Rheinheimera salexigens: one gene and its partner. The protein of the gene in region 1 interacts with the protein of each later gene in a pairwise test. Links are inferred from orthologs where the notes say so. Each region holds a gene or a part of one and is shown in the gene's direction. Other genes may lie near its edges. The genes, in order: tusA and BI198_RS04140.

Evidence for each region.
Region 2: the proteins of tusA (region 1) and BI198_RS04140 interact in binary tests that used the Escherichia coli proteins (3 or more experiments, as listed by UniProt). The link is inferred for Rheinheimera salexigens from one-to-one orthologs.

What each region holds. Positions count from the first base shown.
Region 1 is NZ_MKEK01000001.1:203,686-213,218, forward strand. Bases 2,164-4,962 are described here. They hold tusA (sulfurtransferase TusA), read left to right. Parts: upstream 2,164-3,341; coding sequence 3,342-3,584; downstream 3,585-4,962. Other genes in these bases: fadA (acetyl-CoA C-acyltransferase FadA), read left to right, coding at 2,164-3,254; BI198_RS16180 (excalibur calcium-binding domain-containing protein), read right to left, coding at 3,594-3,893; BI198_RS01040 (GGDEF domain-containing protein), read left to right, coding at 4,206-4,962. Also shown: fatty acid oxidation complex subunit alpha FadB, read left to right, coding at 1-2,074; more of fadA, read left to right, coding at 2,091-2,163; more of BI198_RS01040, read left to right, coding at 4,963-5,258; BI198_RS01045 (pyridoxamine 5'-phosphate oxidase family protein), read right to left, coding at 5,350-5,814; BI198_RS01050 (hypothetical protein), read right to left, coding at 5,874-6,086; glyS (glycine--tRNA ligase subunit beta), read right to left, coding at 6,499-8,556; glyQ (glycine--tRNA ligase subunit alpha), read right to left, coding at 8,557-9,480. UniProt on the Escherichia coli protein: Sulfur carrier protein involved in sulfur trafficking in the cell. Part of a sulfur-relay system required for 2-thiolation during synthesis of 2-thiouridine of the modified wobble base 5-methylaminomethyl-2-thiouridine (mnm(5)s(2)U) in tRNA.
Region 2 is NZ_MKEK01000001.1:871,196-880,824, forward strand. What follows is about bases 6,404-9,298. They hold BI198_RS04140 (IscS subfamily cysteine desulfurase), read left to right. Parts: upstream 6,404-7,191; coding sequence 7,192-8,406; downstream 8,407-9,298. Other genes in these bases: cysE (serine O-acetyltransferase), read left to right, coding at 6,404-6,588; iscR (Fe-S cluster assembly transcriptional regulator IscR), read left to right, coding at 6,690-7,172; iscU (Fe-S cluster assembly scaffold IscU), read left to right, coding at 8,437-8,820; iscA (iron-sulfur cluster assembly protein IscA), read left to right, coding at 8,826-9,149; hscB (co-chaperone HscB), read left to right, coding at 9,164-9,298. Outside these bases: BI198_RS04105 (phosphoribulokinase), read right to left, coding at 1-450; BI198_RS04110 (ExeM/NucH family extracellular endonuclease), read right to left, coding at 574-2,445; purD (phosphoribosylamine--glycine ligase), read right to left, coding at 2,685-3,971; BI198_RS04120 (class I SAM-dependent methyltransferase), read right to left, coding at 3,992-4,816; tRNA (cytosine(32)/uridine(32)-2'-O)-methyltransferase TrmJ, read left to right, coding at 4,989-5,774; more of cysE, read left to right, coding at 5,779-6,403; more of hscB, read left to right, coding at 9,299-9,629. UniProt on the Escherichia coli protein: Master enzyme that delivers sulfur to a number of partners involved in Fe-S cluster assembly, tRNA modification or cofactor biosynthesis. Catalyzes the removal of elemental sulfur from cysteine to produce alanine.

The sequences.
Region 1 (9,533 bases):
TGTCAATAAATTTGATCAGCAAACACTAACTGATTGTAAATCAGCCTTAGAATTACTGCACGCTGACAAAGCATTACAAGGTGTTATTTTTTCTAGTGAAAAAAGTACCTTTATTGTTGGCGCCGATATTACCGAATTTCTAACAATATTTCAGCGTGATGAAGCAGAATTAATTCCATGGATTAAACAGGCCTCTGACATCTTCGATCTTGCTGAAGACTTACCTGTCCCTACCATTACTGCCATCAATGGATTTGCACTAGGTGGCGGATGTGAGTGGTCACTAACGTCCGATTATCGTGTTGCCGATACTAGTGCACAAATAGGCTTACCAGAAGTTAAATTAGGCTTAATGCCTGGTTTTGGTGGTACGGCACGTTTACCCAGACTTATTGGTGCTGATAACGCCTTAGAGTGGATCACAACCGGTAAGCAATATAGTGCTGAACAAGCGCAAAAATTTGCCGCTGTGGATGCTGTTGTCGCTCCAGAGAAACTGCAAGAAGCGGCGCTTAGCATGCTTGAAGATGCTATTGCTGGCAAGCTGAATTGGCGTAAAAAACGCGAACAAAAATTACAACCGCTTAAATTGAACAAAATTGAAGCAACCATGTGCTTTAGCACCGCTAAAGGCATGGTAATGGCTAAAGCGGGTAAGCATTATCCAGCACCTATGGTGGCGGTTAAAACTATTGAAGCAGCGGCCGGCTTAAAACGTGCTGAAGCAGTAGCGTTAGAAAATGCCGGTTTTGCTAAACTGGCTAAAACCGATGCTGCAACAGCGCAAATTGGCTTGTTCTTAAATGATCAGCTGATTAAAGGTAAGGCTAAAAAAGCTGCTAAGACAGCCACTAAAGCGGTCAATACGGCAGCAGTCATTGGTGCCGGCATTATGGGTGGTGGTATAGCCTATCAATCGGCACTTAAAGGCGTGCCGGTAGTTATGAAAGATATCGCCGATAAAGCATTAGAACTTGGTATGGCTGAAGCAAGTGGCTTATTAGCTAAGCAAGTAGAGCGTAAAAAGCTGGATGTAAAATCGATGGCTAAAGTTATTGCCTCTATTACGCCGACGTTAAGCAATGACGCGCTAAAAAATGTTGATATCGTTGTCGAAGCCGTAGTCGAAAATCCAAAAGTAAAAGGCGCAGTGTTAAAAGAAGTAGAATCGATTATCGCACAGGATGCCATTTTAACCTCTAATACCTCGACTATTTCTATTAATGCTCTAGCCGCGAACTTAACACGACCAGAAAACTTCTGTGGTATGCACTTCTTTAACCCCGTACACCGCATGCCTTTAGTCGAAGTTATTCGCGGTAAAGACACCAGCGATGAAACCGTTGCTGCTGTCGTCGCTTATGCCGCCAAGATGGGTAAATCGCCTATCGTAGTTAACGATTGCCCTGGCTTTTTCGTTAACCGGGTTTTATTTCCCTACTTTGCCGGCTTTAGTAAGTTAGTGCTAGATGGTGCTGATTTTGCGCAAGTTGATAAAGTGATGGAGAAACAATTTGGCTGGCCAATGGGCCCAGCATACTTATTAGATGTAGTGGGTTTAGATACCGCCTTCCATTGTACTGATGTTATGGCAGATGGCTTCCCTACACGTATGGCCAAATTAGACCATGATCCGGTAAGCGCTATGTATAAAGCTGAACGCTACGGCCAAAAAAATGGCCTTGGTTTTTATGCTTATAGTAAAGATGCCAAAGGTAGAACCAAGAAAGAAATTGATGCTAAAGCATTAAGTTTATTAGCTGAATGCACTTCTGAGAAAAAAGAATTCTCAGCTGATGACATTATCGCGCGTACCATGATCCCAATGATTAACGAAACTATTCGTTGTTTAGAAGAAGGCATTATTGCCTCAGCTGCTGAAGCTGATATGGGCTTAATTTATGGTTTAGGTTTCCCGCCGTTCCGTGGTGGTCCGCTACGCTATGCTGATACTATTGGCTTAGCTAACTTTGTCGCCCTTGCAGATAGTTACGCTCACTTAGGTGAAATCTATCAAGTTACCGACAAAACTCGCGCCATGGCCGAAGCTGGCCAGCGTTTCTTCCCGGTTTAAGCGCAGGAGCACAATAATGAAAAACGCAGTTATAGTAGATTGTATTCGCACCCCTATGGGCCGTTCAAAAAATGGTATGTACCGTAATGTTCGGGCTGAGCAACTTTCCGCCCATATTATGGCGTCACTCGTTGCCCGTAATCCAGCGCTAAACCCTGAAGATATTGATGATGTTATTTGGGGTTGTGTTCAGCAAACGTTAGAGCAAGGCTTTAACATCGCACGTAATGCTGCATTATTAGCGGGCATTCCTCACTCAGTACCGGCAGTAACGATTAACCGCTTATGTGGCTCATCCATGCAAGCTTTACACGATGCCGTGCGTGCCATTCAAACCGGCATGGGCGATGTGTACTTAATTGGTGGTGTTGAGCATATGGGCCATGTGCCTATGACGCATGGTGTCGACTTTCACCCGGGTTTATCAACATCAGTTGCTAAAGCCGCTGGCATGATGGGTTTAACCGCTGAGTTATTAGGTAAAATGCACGGCATTAGCCGCCAGCAGCAAGATGAATTTGGCGCTCGCTCACATCGCTTAGCCCAACAAGCCAGTGATGAAGGCCGGTTTGATAACGAAATAGTACCAACAGAAGGTCATGATGCTGACGGCGTATTAAAGCTAATGGATTATGACGAAGTTATTCGTCCTGAAACCACAGTAGAAGGCCTGAGTAAATTACGTCCGGTGTTTGATCCAGCCAATGGTACTGTAACAGCAGGTACGTCTTCAGCATTATCTGATGGCGCTTCAGGCATGTTAGTAATGAGTGAAGAAAAAGCCAAAGCGCTTGGCCTACCTATTCGTGCTTACGTACGCGGTATGGGTGTTGCTGGTTGTGATCCGTCTATTATGGGTTATGGCCCGGTGCCAGCATCGAAAAAAGCCTTAAAAATGGCTGGATTAAGCATAAACGATATTGATTATGCAGAATTAAACGAAGCTTTTGCTGCTCAAGCTTTACCGGTAATGAAAGATTTAGGCTTACTAGAAGTGGCTGATAAAAAGGTTAACTTAAATGGCGGTGCTATTGCACTAGGCCATCCATTAGGTTGCTCTGGTTCACGTATTGCCACCACCTTAATAAATATTATGGAAGATAAAGGTGGTAAGTTTGGTTTAGCTACTATGTGTATTGGTTTAGGCCAAGGTATCGCTACGGTGTTTGAACGGCCGTAACATAGCAGTTTATATTCTTATAGTTTAAAATAAGGACCGTTTTTACGGTCCTTTTTATTTATATTGATTTTTTATATTGGAGTTTAAATGGAGCTGTTATTTACCAGCGCAGATAAAACATTAGACGCTTTAGGCATGCGCTGCCCTGAGCCTGTAATGATGATCCGCTTAACCATTCGTAATATGCAGTCTGGCCAAAGCCTATTAATTATTGCTGACGACCCTGCTACCACTCGGGATATTCCGGCTTTTTGTCGTTTTATGGACCACCAGTTATTAGCCAGCGATACCACAGAACTACCGTATAAATATGTGGTTAAAAAAGGCTAGTGCAATAATCTAGCCTTTATTAAATTGTCTTTCACAAGGAATGCCATCATTGTCTCCATCCATCTTGGTATCTGGACAGTTCCTTAAAAAAAATACCGCTTCATCATAAGATTTCATCTGACTACAGTGTTGCCGCCCATCACATCGAAACTGTAACAGGCTTGCTGCTTCACGAGCTTTTTGCAATGGTACGGTATAATCTGGCAGCACCTGAACCGTTGGCTCCGTAACAGGCTGAGCAACGCTTTGCTTTTGATAAAACTGCCAACCGCCGTAGCCTATTAATGCTATTAGTAATATTTTCTTCAACTGTATACTTCCCTGTTTATAATTTAACCCAGCAAGGTTTTTGCAACTAGTTAATTTAATTGATTAAAAATTTAAAGCAACTATTTAACTGCTTAATCGCTTAGCAAGCTAAAGTTTTCTAAATGCTTGTAAATACCAACTTAACTTGCGTCAATTCTACTGCATAGCAGTGTTACATTTCGTGTGCATATACAACGGTTAGATAAACTAGAAAAGATGTTATTAAATTCTTTGATATATTCAATATGGTAAATTCTCAACTAGCACTATTTTATGCTAGCATCAAAGTAAGGTAATTAGTTGGATTTAAAATTGCAGTCAAAATTTAGCATAGACAGTGTTAATCAAGCGCAATTTATCGATAGCCGCCGACGGCGCTATATATTACTTTTTGTCAGTTATATAACCAGTGCCGTGATGTATATTTATGCCTTTAAAAATTTAGGGGCTGTCGATCCTATTTTACCGATGGTTTTATTTATTACTGCAACAGCTTTTTTGCTTAATATTACCTACTTTCACTATAACAATAATCTTAATCTTGCTTGTAATATTGAAGCTATTTTAGTCGCTGCTTTTGTACTTGGTCTGGTCTTTATAGGAGGCTTTAATAATACTGCTTTATATTGGGTTTTCCCGTTTCCTGCCATACTTTTTGGTTTACTTGGCGTTCGTAATGCCTTAATTAGTAACGTTTTATTAACTAGTGCGCTGGCTATTATATTATTTGTACCTGACTTGGCGTTAGCCCATTATAAAAATGCGGAGCAAAGCCGATTTATCACCTCTTTGCTGATTGTGATTCTTGCATGTTGGATTAATGAATATTTCCGTGAACAAAGCCATCAAGCTATGGAGTTATTGCAACATAATAAAGAACAACAAGCGAATACCGATCCTCTTACAGGATTAGCTAATCGCAGATTTATTGATGCTAACCTTATGCAAAGCTTTAATTTACAACCAGACGTGTTTTTTCCACTGGCAGTGATTGCATGTGATATAGACTCTTTTAAGCAACTTAATGATAAATTTGGTCATCAAGCTGGCGATGAAGTATTAAAAGTAATCGCTAATATATTTAGAGCCCACTTACGCCAGCAAGACATAGCATGTCGTACTGGCGGTGAAGAGTTTTTATTACTATTGCCTAAAACCTCTAAAATAGATGCTTTTAAAGTAGCTGAGAAAATTCGCCAACAGCTCAGTCAGCAAAAGCTTTTATCAACAGATAAAGCCTATACCGTAACCGCGAGTTTTGGTGTTGCCGAGAGTCAGCAGTTAGCTCAGTTGCCCACCGCGATTAAACTCGCGGACCAACAACTGTATCAATCAAAACGTAACGGTCGCAATCAAATCAATTAATATTAATTACTTAGCGTAGCGAATGTATTTTATGCCGATGTAATTTGTGCCGACGTAATCTGTACAGGATAGTTAGGCTTTAGCTATATTTTTATAGCGTAACTTTATAATGTGAACCGACTTCATTGGGATTAACGTCTGCGCCTAGTATAAACTTATTTTTTGCTTCAGTTGTGGCATCAACCAACCAGATTTCAGCATCTGATAATTCAAAACGCAGCATCATTAAATTAGTATCTAATTTGCCTTCTGGATACCAAGCTTCTACCTCTTTACTCCAATATTTATCAATAATAAGCGAATCCGTTTCTTCAACTAATTCACCACTAATACAGGCAAATACATCATGACCTGTACTTACAAATTGTGCCATTGCCAAACCGCCTGCAGCGATGCGATTATCTTTAGTGGTGTAAATCCAAAACCTGCTATTTGCCTGTTTATCTAATTGCGCCTGCATAGGCTCACTATGCAAATCACTTTGCTGTAGTTTTATCATCAACGTAGGCGTTGCTGCCATGGCTTGCCAAAACTTTTGCTTTGCTTGATCAGACATATTTACCTCTGCTTTAAAACAAATTCTTTTTAGTTAGCTTAATTGCTAAGCAGTGTTAGTTAATAAACACTGCCTGGTTTATTCAGCATGGCTATATCAGCCAATAAATCATTTTCAACCTCTAAGACAGTTTTGTTAGCGATACCGCGCAATGCTAGCGCATGGGCAAAATCAGTCACTTTGTTATCGCAACGGTTTTTACGACGGCTGTACCAAGCTAAATACATCATATGTAGATTAATTTGGTTTTGTGGATATTTAATCTCAGCCATTTTTTACCACCTCTTTTATTATTATTAACAATAACAATGCAGGCTTTATACCAATTATGGTTAAATTATTATTTTATAACCAACTGATTATATAGGATTTATAATAATTGAAAGTTTAGAGATAGATGTGATCGGTAATATTTACTGCTTTAGCATAAGAATTACCGATAATAAGATAGAACAAAAAAATATTATTAATTGCACCTTAGTATTTTTGGCTTATTTTCTCGGGTTTGTTTTCGCAGAAGAGTTTCGTAGAGTTGTGCTGGTAGTTTTGTAATGGAAAAGTTTATGTTGCATCAAGCAAGTTGCCAACGTTAACACGCAAAAGTTCAGTGTATTAACGTTAGCTTACCTACTGCTTATAGAGGAAATTGTTGCTGTAGTTTTACTTTATGCTCGTAAAACATAGTTATTGCAAAACTGAGATATCCGCGACTTGTAAAAACAGCTCTCTTAATTGTTTTAATAACGCTTGGCGGTTTAGTTTTACTGCTGCGTCATCGGCATTCACCATTACATTATCGAAGAACTGATCGATTACCTGCTGCATTTTGGCTAAATGCATTAAGCCGTCTGTATAACTTTGCAGCTTAGCCTGCTCTGCTTGCTCTGCTGTAATTGCTTGATATAACGCCTGCTCTTCAACTTGTTGTAATAACTTTACATCAACGGTATCAGGAATAGCCGTATCAATTTTAGCTAAGATATTAGCAACCCGTTTATTTGCAGCAGCTAAGGCAGCTGCAGCATCAAGTTTACGGAACTCTGCAACCGCTTTGACCCGTTGGTTAAAGTCTGCTGGTACCGTTGGACGACGCGCTAACACCGCTTGGATAACATCAACGGTATAACCTTGATCTTGATACCAGGCTCTAAATCGGCCTAACATAAACTCTAAAACATCAGTAGCAACATTGGCATTAGTTAACTTATCACCAAAGGTTTGCTGGCTAAAAGCAATAATGTCGACCAAATCTAGATTAAGATCTTTATCTACCATAATGCGTAATGCACCAATGGCAGCACGACGTAATGCAAACGGATCTTTATCACCTTTTGGTGCTTGGCCAATACCAAAGATACCCACTAAACTATCAAGTTTATCGGCGATAGCCACCGCTGCGCCTTCTAAACGAGTGGGTAACTGATCACCGGCAAACCGTGGCATATACTGCTCATTTAAGGCTAATGCGACTGTTTCATTTTCGCCATCAAATCGAGCGTAGTGCATGCCCATAATGCCTTGTACTTCTGGAAACTCACCCACCATATTGGTCATTAAGTCGGTTTTAGACAGTAAACCTGCGCGCTGGGCAGCCGTTTTATCAGCACCAATTTTTTCAGCAACATAGGCAGCTAATTGACTAATACGCTCAGACTTTTCGGCTAAGGTACCCAGTTGCTTTTGAAATAACACACTGCTTAAACTGTCTAATCTTGAAGCCAACGTTTGTTTGCGGTCTGTATTAAAAAAGAATTCAGCATCGGCTAAGCGTGGTCGTACTACTTTTTCATTACCTGAAATAACTTGCTGCGGATCTTTGCTCTCAATATTAGTCACAAAGATAAATTTATTTTGTAAGTTACCCGCTGCATCCACTACCGGAAAATACTTTTGATTATCCTTCATGGTTGAAATTAACGGCTCTGCTGGTATATCTAAAAAACTTTGTTCAAAGCTACCGACTAGTACGACAGGCCACTCAACTAATGCAGTTACTTCATCCAATAAATCAGCATCCATTAACGCTTGGCCATTTAACTGTTTTGCGGCTTCTGTTACACCTTGCTCGATAATGGCTTTACGTTTGCTAAAGTCAGCAATAACATAACCACTCTCTAGCGCCGTTTCATAATGCTCAGCATTTTGGATCTTAATTTTTGCCGGAGCATGAAAGCGGTGACCGTAACTATGATTACTACTGTCTTTGCCCATAATATTCGCTGGAATAACATCATTACCGTATAACATAATAATACTGTGCACTGGCCGAATAAATTCCACTTTTGAACTGCCCCAACGCATTGGTTTAGCGATTGGTAGCTTAGCTAAGGCAGATGTAACAATTTCAGCTAATAAGCTGCTGGTGTTCGAACCAGGCTGTATTTGCTTATGCAGTAACCAAGCGCCTTTATCTGTTTCTAGTCGCTCTGCTTGCTCAACCGTTATACCACAGCCTTTAGCCCAACCTATGGCTGCCTTAGTGGCATTGCCGTCAGCATCAAATGCTGCAGCAATCGCAGGGCCACGTTTTTCTACTTCTTTATCTGCCTGTTTAGCGATGAGATTTTTCACCACAACAGCCAGTCTTCTTGGCGCGGCATACCATTTTACATCTGCATGGCTTAAATCAAGTTTTGCTAACTCTTGGCTTATATTATCGGCAAAAGCTGTTGCTAAGGTGACTAACGACTTTGGCGGTAACTCTTCTGTGCCAATTTCTACTAGAAAGTCTTGTGCGCTCATTTATGCCTCCTGCGACGTTGTATTTGGCTTTTTACACAGCGGAAAACCTAGTTTCTCACGTGATGCGTAGTACGTTTCCGCACAAGCCTTAGCTAGGGTTCTTACCCGTAAAATATAACGTTGTCGTTCAGTTACAGATATCGCATGTCTGGCATCTAATAAGTTAAAAGTATGCGATGCTTTCATCGCTTTTTCATACGCGGGCAGAGCTAAACCTTTTTCAATTAAAAATTGGCTTTCTTTTTCGCATTGATCAAAATAACTAAATAATGCCGGTACATCCGCTAGCTCAAAATTATAGGTTGATTGTTCCACTTCATTTTGATGAAACACATCACCATAGGTTACGCAGCCAAAAGGGCCATCTGTCCAGACCAAGTCATAGATACTATCTACGCCTTGTACATACATCGCTAAGCGCTCTAAACCATAAGTAATTTCGCCCGTAACAGGGCTACACTCTATACCACCTACTTGTTGGAAGTAGGTAAATTGAGTGACTTCCATACCATTAAGCCACACTTCCCAACCTAAGCCCCAAGCGCCTAAGGTGGGTGATTCCCAGTTATCTTCAACAAAGCGAATATCATGGACTAATGTATCAATGCCTAATGCTTGAAGTGATCCTAAGTACAGTTCTTGAATATTATCAGGCGAAGGTTTTAAGATGACTTGAAACTGATAATATTGCTGTAAGCGCATTGGATTATCGCCATAACGGCCATCCGTAGGGCGACGACAAGGCTGTACATAAGCGGCATTAGTTGGCTCTGGGCCAAGCGATCGTAAAAAAGTCATAGGATGAAAAGTACCGGCACCCACTTCTAGATCTAATGGCTGTACCAGTACGCAGCCTTGACGAGCCCAATAGTCCTGTAAGGTCTGTATTAAGCCTTGAAAGGTTTTAATATCATACGTGTTCATGCTTGATAACTCGCTAAAAAATGTCTGAAAATTATACCTAGTTGCCCTACTTA
Region 2 (9,629 bases), 670 kb from region 1 along the record:
CAGTAAATCGACATGTTGCGCCACATTATTTTGCTCGGTGACTGCGCCACCATGTAAACCTTCATAGAACAATAAATCGGTATCTTCGCCAATGTTTTGCCATGGCGTAAATGTGCCGGGTAATTGGTTATAAGGCACCGCTTCATCAAAAGTATGTAAATAATGTCGAACTTTACCTTTGCCATGCTCAGCATAACTGGTAAAAAAAGTTTCTAAGCCAGCAAAGTCGTTTGCTTCTGGACCAAAGTAACTAATATAACGGCCTTGCTCTTTTGCTTTGCGTACTGCTACTTCCATTTCTGGACGACTAAAACGATGAAAGCAGTCGCCTTCAACAAAAGCGGCGTTAATACCTAAGGTACGAAAAATATGCTTAAAGGCGGTACCAGTAGTTGTCGTGCCAGCACCAGACGAGCCGGTGATGGCAATAATAGGGTTTTTATGCGACATAAATAACACCACGGTTAATCATAAGACCGAATACCATAATGCAAAGCCTTAAGTTTGCGCAACTATTTAATGTTTTGGCTAAATGCTATTGCTTAATACTCTGCTGCTTGGCTTAACTAAAGTTTAAAACATAAAGGTAGCAATTAAAGGATCATGATCCGACGAGCGATAAGGGCCCGCCGCGTAATAGCCTTGCTGCTGAGCCGATGATTTATGCTCTAGGTTATAATCTAACACTGCGGGTTCATCGGCATTAATTGGCCAATGTTCCATTTTATGCAAATACTTAGCTAATGCCGGGGTGGCCAAGGCATGATCTAACGAACCAGTACGGCCTCGATAAACATAAGAATAGGCAGCGCTATTTTGCGTTGTGTCCTTATCGTTCTGAACTAAATACTGCCAACCCGCTTGTTCTAATTTGGTTATGGGATCTTCCATGCGGTACGCATTTAAGTCACCTAAAATAAGCATCTTATCGGTATGAATACCAGTAGGTTGGCTGGCTAGCCAATTATGTAGCGCTTTGGCACTGGCTACCCGTTGGCCATTCCAGCACCCTTGGCCATCATGGTTATTCATATCCATTTTACTACTCGCCCTGTTACAACTGCCTTTAGATTTAAAATGATTAATGCTTACGGTGACAATTTGTTCTGAGGCTAAATGTTGAAAGCTTTGGGCTAAAGGTACGCGACTGCCATATTGAAAGGGCGCGGCAAAAGACAGTGCGGCGTGGCCAACAGGCTTAACAGCAGAAGATCGATACAGCAGCGCTACTTTTATGGCGTCGTCGCCAGGGGCTTGTTTGGTGCGTATAAATTGATAAGGTCGTGCCGTTGCAACCCGATTAAGGGCCTGAGTTAAGTTAACAATGGCGCTATTAGTATCGTAACCATTGTTTTCCACTTCTAATAAGCCAATAACATCGGCGTCTAATGCTAATAGTGCGCTAACAATTTTGCTTTGCTGGCGGATAAATTCTGCTTTATTACTGGCACCGCGCTTAGTTGGGAAAGCTTTTTTAGCATTACTGCCATTAAAATAGTTTAAAACGTTAAAACTGGCGATACGTAAGCCAGTTTCAGGTTTTGCACTGGGGGCAGCTGGTCGCGGATTACGGGTAATAAATACCGGGTTAGTGGTGGGTACTAAACGATAACCGCGTTTATCTTCAATTAACACTCCACTGATGTTGCTAACCTCATCGCCAATACGCAAGCTATTATCGGCGCTAAGTGCTGGGCTAGGGTAGCGTACCGGATCTGGGTTTTGCTGCCATAAGCCATCGTCTAATACTAGCATTTGTTGTTGTTGCTGTTGATATAACGCATTAGCCTCTGCGCCAGGCGACATTATTTCAGTGGGTATCCATAAACGCTCAGCGGCTAAGGTTATTTCACCGTAACGCGGTAAATCATAACTATCATTTACCACCAGTTTTTGGCTAAAGCTTAACCATTGGCCTTCTAATTGCTCCCAACTCATATTTGCGGGTAAGGGCAATTGTATCTGGCGTGGTGCAATGGTCTGCTTAGTTTGGCAAACTTGGCTGTGACTAATAGCCGTTAAGCTGGTCATGGCATTATGTTCAGTCACTGTGCCGGTTAACTGAATAAGCTGTCCAGGCTGATACCTTGAGGCCGCAGTGCTATCGGCAATAAACAAACCGCTGCTGGCCTTGCTTATATTTAAGCCTTTATCAGTCATGTTTTGATTTGAAGCATCGTTAGCAGGGTGCGCAGTAATAGTTATTCCTGCTTCAGGACTACCGGCATAGACAATTGCCGTTACCACACCTTGAGTGGTGATATTTTTGCCTTGTAAAGGGCTACTGTCGGTTTGGCCTTGAATGTGGCTAATAGGCGTGAAACTACTGCTACACAATTTATGGCCAGTATCAGCCGCAATGGCAGGAGTCGCGCCAATTGACGCGATAACGAATGCAAAAGTTAATGCGCTTGCTGATGCTGCTCGCAGTGAAAAACTAGACATAATAAAATAACTCAATAAATAACTTGTCACTAAGGTAAAAGGTTTACTTTAAAATCACAATCTTTAAAACCACGTCCTTTTAAACCACGATCTTTAAAATCATGATGTTATTTGCACTAGGCTAGCGAATTTGATTGGTAAGGCTTAACTAGTTTAGTTGTTAGGTATAACAAAAGGTAAAAAAAAGGCCAGACTGCAATTGCTATCTGGCCCTAGATAAAACGGCTGGGTGTAATGGGTTAGCTTTGTTCGCGTTTTATGGCGCGATAACCAATATCATCGCGATAAAACATACCATCCCAGCTAATTTTTTTGGCTAACTGATAGGCTGCTTGTTGGGCTTCACTGACACTGTTACCCAGTGCAGTGGCGCATAACACACGACCACCATTAGTCACTACTTGGTAATTAGCTAATGCAGTGCCAGCATGGAATACCTTAGCGCTGTTACTATCAATGCCGTCTAAGCCCTTAATTACTAAACCTTTGGCGTAATCATCAGGATAACCACCGGCTGCTAAAACGACACCAACGGCGGCTTGCTGGCTAAACTGAATGGTTTGACCGGCAAGTTTAGTTTGGCATGCATCTAAACATAGCTGAACTAAATCTGACTCTAACCGCATCATTATCGGCTGGGTTTCAGGATCGCCAAAGCGGCAGTTAAATTCTAATACTTTAGCGCTGCCATCGGCAGAAATCATTAATCCGGCATATAAAAAGCCCGTAAACACTATGCCTTCAGCGGCCATACCCTTAACGGTTGGATAAATAACTTGCTCCATCACCCAATCATGCACCGCAGGGGTAACGACGGGCGCAGGAGAATAAGCACCCATACCGCCAGTATTTGGCCCAAAATCAGCATTGTCGCGGGCTTTATGATCTTGCGAAGAGGCAAAAGGTAATGCTGTTTCACCATCAACCATGACAATAAAAGACGCTTCTTCACCGGTTAAAAACTCTTCTATAACTACACGACTGCCGGCAGCACCAAACTTATTGCCTGCAAGCATATCGTCTATAGCGGCATAAGCTTCAGCAGCAGTTTGGGCGATAATAACGCCTTTGCCTGCGGCTAAGCCGTCGGCTTTTATTACAATAGGTGTGCCAAGCTTATTAACAAAAGCTTTAGCAGGGTCAATGTCAGTAAAAGTTTGGTATGCCGCAGTAGGAATGTTATGCCGCGCCAAAAAGTCTTTAGCGAAGGCTTTCGAGCTTTCTAATTGGGCAGCGGCTTGGCTTGGGCCAAATATAGCTAAGCCGGCAGCATTAAAGGCATCGACGACGCCTTTAGCTAGTGGCGCTTCAGGACCAACAATAGTTAAGCCAATCTGCTGCTGCTTGGCAAAGTCGAGTAGGGCGGAAATATCATCAGCTGCAATAGCGACATTATTTAGGTTAGGCTCATTTGCCGTACCAGCATTACCCGGTGCGACAAATACTTCCGTTGCTAACGTTGATTGAGCGGCTTTCCATGCCAGCGCATGCTCACGGCCACCGCCGCCAATTACCAATACTTTCATTCAGATATCCGTCGTTTAAATTATTGAGTTACAGGTTTACGAAATTTTAAAGTCATACGATTACTTTCGCCAATAGCGACATACTTAGCCCGATCTTGCTGTTTTAAGCGAAATGAAGGCGGTAACGTCCATACGCCGTGCTCATAATCAGCGGTATCTTTAGGGTTAGCATTAATATCGCTTTTCGCTTCTAAGACAAAACCAGCTTGTTCGGCTAGCTTAATCGCCAGTTCTTCTGGTACATAACCACTTTTAACCCAATCACTATCTTTTTGGGCTGCGGGTAAACTATGCTCAACCACACCCAGCACACCACCCGGTTTTAGGGCAGTATAAAACTGTTTATAAGCGGCTAATAAAGCGGCATCACCATTTTGGCTATACCAATTATGTAAATTACGAAAGGTTAATACGATATCGGCACTGCCGGCTGGTGCAATTTCTTGTTCATTATTTACCGCAAACTCTGTTAGCACGACCCGATTATAAATTGGGTTTGCAGCGAGTTTTTCAACAAAAGCAGCGCGGTGAGTGTTGTAGTATTCTGAAGTACTGTTACTAGGAAAATGCGCGGCATATAATTTGCCATGGGCAGCTAATAACGGCGCTAATATTTCAGTGTACCAACCGCCGCCTGGTGATATTTCTACTACAGTGCTATTGGGGGTTAATTCAAAAAAATGTAAGGTTTCTGCCGGATGACGATATTGATCGCGTTGTACATTGTCAGCGCTACGACTGCTATGTTCAACCGCTAATTGTATCGCGTCGAGGTTGTCATTTGCGTTGCTTAGCGGGCTAAACAGCACAGCAGATAAAACGAATGCTAATGAAACTTTTTTCATGCTACGTATCCTCTGAGGGTAAAATTGGCTTTAGTGTAGCAAAGCCAAGTTAAAAAGATAGAAATTCGTCGGCAATAAGTTGCTGAAATAGCATAGAGCTGGCCTGCTCTTTTTCATAAACAAACGCTTTAGCCTATGGTAGAATGCCGACCCTTTTATGCGGGACGCCTTAATGTTAGAGCAGATTCGAATTGTATTAGTTGGCACCAGCCATACCGGAAACATAGGCTCGGTAGCACGTGCTATGAAAACCATGGGCTTATCAAGCCTATACCTAGTTGCGCCTAAAGAACTGCCAGATGGCCAAGCTTATGCGTTAGCGGCCGGTGCGAGTGATATCTTGGCTCAAGCTAAAATTTTTGACTCTTTAGCCCCGGCTATAGCAGATTGTGGTTTAGTGGTAGGCAGCAGTGCCCGTTCGCGTACGCTGAGCTGGCCAATGTTAGAGCCAAGAGACTGCGGCGAAAAAGCCATAAGCGAAGCCCAGCAGCATCCAGTTGCTATTGTGTTTGGTCGCGAAAGCAGTGGTTTATCTAATGAAGAGCTGCAACTGTGTAATTATCATGTCTGTATTAATGCTAATCCGGAATATAGCTCATTAAATTTAGCCATGGCCGTGCAACTGGTTTGTTATGAAGTGCGTATGGCATGGTTAGCACAAGCAAAGCAGACGCAAGATAATCAGACACAAAGTGAGCAGTCACAAATTGAATCAGCACATACTGATGCTGAAATTAACTATCCTAGCAATCAGCAAATGGAAAGTTTTTATCAGCATTTAGAGCAAACCCTAGATGATACGGGCTTTATTATTAAGCAGCATCCGGGTGTGGTGATGACCAAATTAAAACGCTTATTTAACCGCGCGCGGCCAGAAGAGGCTGAATATAATATTTTGCGCGGAATTTTAACCTCGGTACAGCGTTTTGGCTCTGTTGTGTCGCGGACTAAGGAGTAACAATATGTTTGCTGGTATTCGCGAAGATATAAAAAGTGTGTTTAATCGCGATCCCGCGGCTCGGAATACGTTTGAAGTATTAACCACTTATCCGGGCTTACATGCTATTTGGTGGCATCGGCTTAGCCATAGGTTGTGGCGAGCGAACTGGACGTGGTTAGCACGATTTATTAGCACATTTTCGCGTTGGGTGACCGGCATTGAAATTCACCCGGGAGCGAAGATTGGTCGGCGCTGTTTTATTGACCATGGCATGGGTGTGGTGATTGGTGAAACCGCTGAAATTGGCGATGATTGTACACTTTATCATGGTGTGACCTTAGGTGGCACCAGTTGGACTGCGGGAAAACGCCATCCAACATTAGGCAACGGCGTAGTGATTGGCGCAGGGGCAAAAGTATTAGGCCCGTTACATGTCGGCGAAAATGCCCGTATTGGCTCCAATGCTGTGGTGGTTAAAGATGTGCCTGCTGGCGCGACGGTGATTGGCATTCCGGGTCGGGTGGTGGCTAGAGCAGATATTACGCTTAGTGACGAACGTAAACATATGGCTAAAAAGTTTGGCTTTGATGCTTATGCGGTGTCAGCAGACAGTCCAGATCCGGTTGCTAATGCGATTGGTCGGATGCTAGATCATATTCAAATGTTAGATAACAAAGTGGCAGAGCTGTGCCATGGCGTTAATGAACTGGGAGGAAATGTTTGCAGCAAAGTACCGACAGTAGATATTAAAGAAGAAGACTTTTTACAAGCAGAACAAAGGGCCGCAGAGGCGAGAGCGAAAGATATCGCTGCTTTTGATCCGGAAATATAAACGCGGGTTTGGCCTGAATACTTGACTGTTTTACTCAGCTTAATACTTGACTAAATTGGTCAGGTATGTAGAATGGAGCTATAACATTCAGGGAGCAGACTATGAGATTAACTTCGAAAGGACGTTATGCAGTAACGGCTATGTTAGATGTAGCCTTACACAAAGCGACTGGGCCTGTATCTCTTGCTGATATTTCAGAACGACAAGGCATATCGCTGTCTTATTTAGAGCAGTTATTTGCTCGGTTACGTAGATATGGCTTAGTTAGCAGTGTGCGCGGTCCTGGTGGTGGTTATCAGCTGAGCCGTGAAGCCTCGTTAATTACTGTATCTGACGTTATTACTGCGGTAGACGAAACCGTAGACGCAACACGGTGTCAGGGTAAGTCAGACTGTCAAGGTGGCATGCGTTGTTTAACGCATTCGCTATGGAGCGATTTAAGCCACCGAATTGAAGATTTCTTAACCAACATTTCGTTGGGTGAGCTGGTAAACCAGCAAGATGTAAAAATCGTCGCAAAACGGCAAAATGACCGTAATGTAAAGAATCCGGCAACTGATATAGACGTCAGTTGTCAGCTGTAAGTGAAACACGGAGCAAATAATGAAGCTACCTATTTATCTTGACTACGCTGCAACTTCACCTGTTGACATGCAGGTTGCAGAAAAAATGATGCAATTTATGACGATGGACGGTGAGTTTGGTAATCCAGCGTCACGTTCGCATCGTTTTGGCTGGCAAGCAGAAGAGGCAGTAGAAATTGCCCGTAGCCAAGTGGCCGATTTAATTAACGCCGATCCGCGTGAAATCGTATTTACCTCAGGTGCCACTGAATCAGATAACTTAGCCATTAAAGGTGCTGCTAACTTTTATCATAAAAAAGGTAAGCACTTAATCACAGTGAAAACTGAACATAAAGCTGTGTTAGACACCATGCGTCAATTAGAGCGTGAAGGCTACGAAGTGACTTATTTAGAGCCACAAACCGACGGTATATTAACCTTGGCTCAAATCGAAGCTGCTGTGCGCCCAGACACCACCTTAATAAGTGTGATGTTTGTTAATAACGAAATTGGTGTGGTACAAGATATTGCTGCTATTGGTGAGTATTGCCGTAGTAATAATATTCTATTCCATGTCGATGCTGCGCAAGCACCTGGTAAGGTTGAGATTGATTTACAAACCTTAAAAGTCGACTTAATGTCTTTTTCAGGCCACAAAGCTTATGGGCCTAAAGGTATTGGTGCTTTATATGTACGTCGTAAGCCACGTATTCGTTTAGAAGCACAAATGCACGGCGGTGGTCATGAGCGTGGTATGCGTTCAGGTACTTTAGCTACGCACCAAATTGTTGGTATGGGTGAAGCTTTCGCTGTCATGAAACAAAAAATGGCGACAGAAAATAAGCGCATTACTGAATTACGCGACCGTTTATTAAAGGGCGTGGAAGGTATTGAGCAAGTGTTTTTAAACGGCAACGCCGAACAACGCGTGCCGCATATTACCAATATCAGTTTTAATTATGTTGAAGGCGAGTCGTTGATAATGGCCTTAAAAGATATTGCCGTATCATCAGGTTCAGCCTGTACTTCAGCCAGCTTAGAGCCATCTTATGTATTACGTGCTTTGGGTATGAGCGATGAACTGGCTCACAGTTCTATTCGTTTCAGTATTGGCCGCTATACAACAGAAGCGCAAATTGATCACACAATCAAGATTGTGCATCAAGCAATAGATAAGCTCCGTGCAATGTCACCATTATGGGATATGTACAAAGACGGTATCGATTTAAACACTGTGGTTTGGGCTGCGCACTAAGCGTAACTGACCACCAGAGAGGTAATTATCATGGCATACAGCGATAAAGTAATTGATCACTATGAGAATCCACGTAACGTGGGTTCATTTGATGCAGACGATGACAGTATCGCAACCGGTATGGTTGGCGCGCCTGCTTGTGGCGACGTAATGAAGTTGCAAATTAAAGTCAGTGCAGATGGCATTATTGAAGATGCTAAATTTAAAACCTACGGCTGTGGTAGTGCTATAGCTTCTAGCTCATTAGTCACTGAATGGGTTAAAGGTAAAACACTGGCTGAAGCGCAAGAAATCAAAAATACTGATATTGCCCACGAGCTAGCTTTACCACCGGTGAAAATTCACTGTTCTATTTTAGCTGAAGACGCTATTAAAGCCGCAATTGCTAACTACAAGCAAAAGCGAGGAGGTTAATTCGTATGGCGATTTCGATGACTGCAGCAGCAGCAGACAGAGTACGTAATTTTTTACATAATCGTGGCAAGGGTATTGGCTTGCGGGTGGGTGTGAAAACAACGGGCTGTTCTGGATTAGCCTATGTGCTAGAGTTTGTCGATACGCTAAACGAAGATGACCAAGTATTTGAACACGATGAGTTAAAGTTAATTGTCGATGGTAAAAGCTTGGTCTATATCGATGGTACACAGCTGGATTTTGTTAAAGAAGGCCTAAACGAAGGTTTTCAATTTACCAACCCTAACGTCGATGGCGAATGTGGTTGTGGTGAAAGCTTTACAGTTTAACGTTTAGGGTTCTGATGAATTATTTTCAGCTGTTTAATTTACCAGCTCAGTTTGATCTTAATCTTACTGAGCTAAGCTCGCGCTATATTAAGTTGCAGTGTCAGTTTCATCCTGATAAACATTCAGCCGGATCGGAACGCGATCGGCTGTTGTCAGTGCAACAAACCGCTAATATCAATGATGCCTACCATAACCTGAAGCAACCTTTACTTCGGGCGGAGCATTTATTGGCGTTACGCGGATTAAGAATTGACGATGAACAGCGAAGCTTTAGCGATCCGATGTTTTTAATGCAACAAATGACCTTGCGTGAACAATTAGCGGATATAAAAACCGCTACTGATCCTGATGCCGTTATCGACAATGTTGAACGCGAGTTACAGCAAGCTAAAAAGCAATTGCTGGCAGAATTAACCACAGCATTAGCAGAAGACAAACCAGAGCAGGATCAGCAAGCTGCTGATCTAATTCGAAAACTTA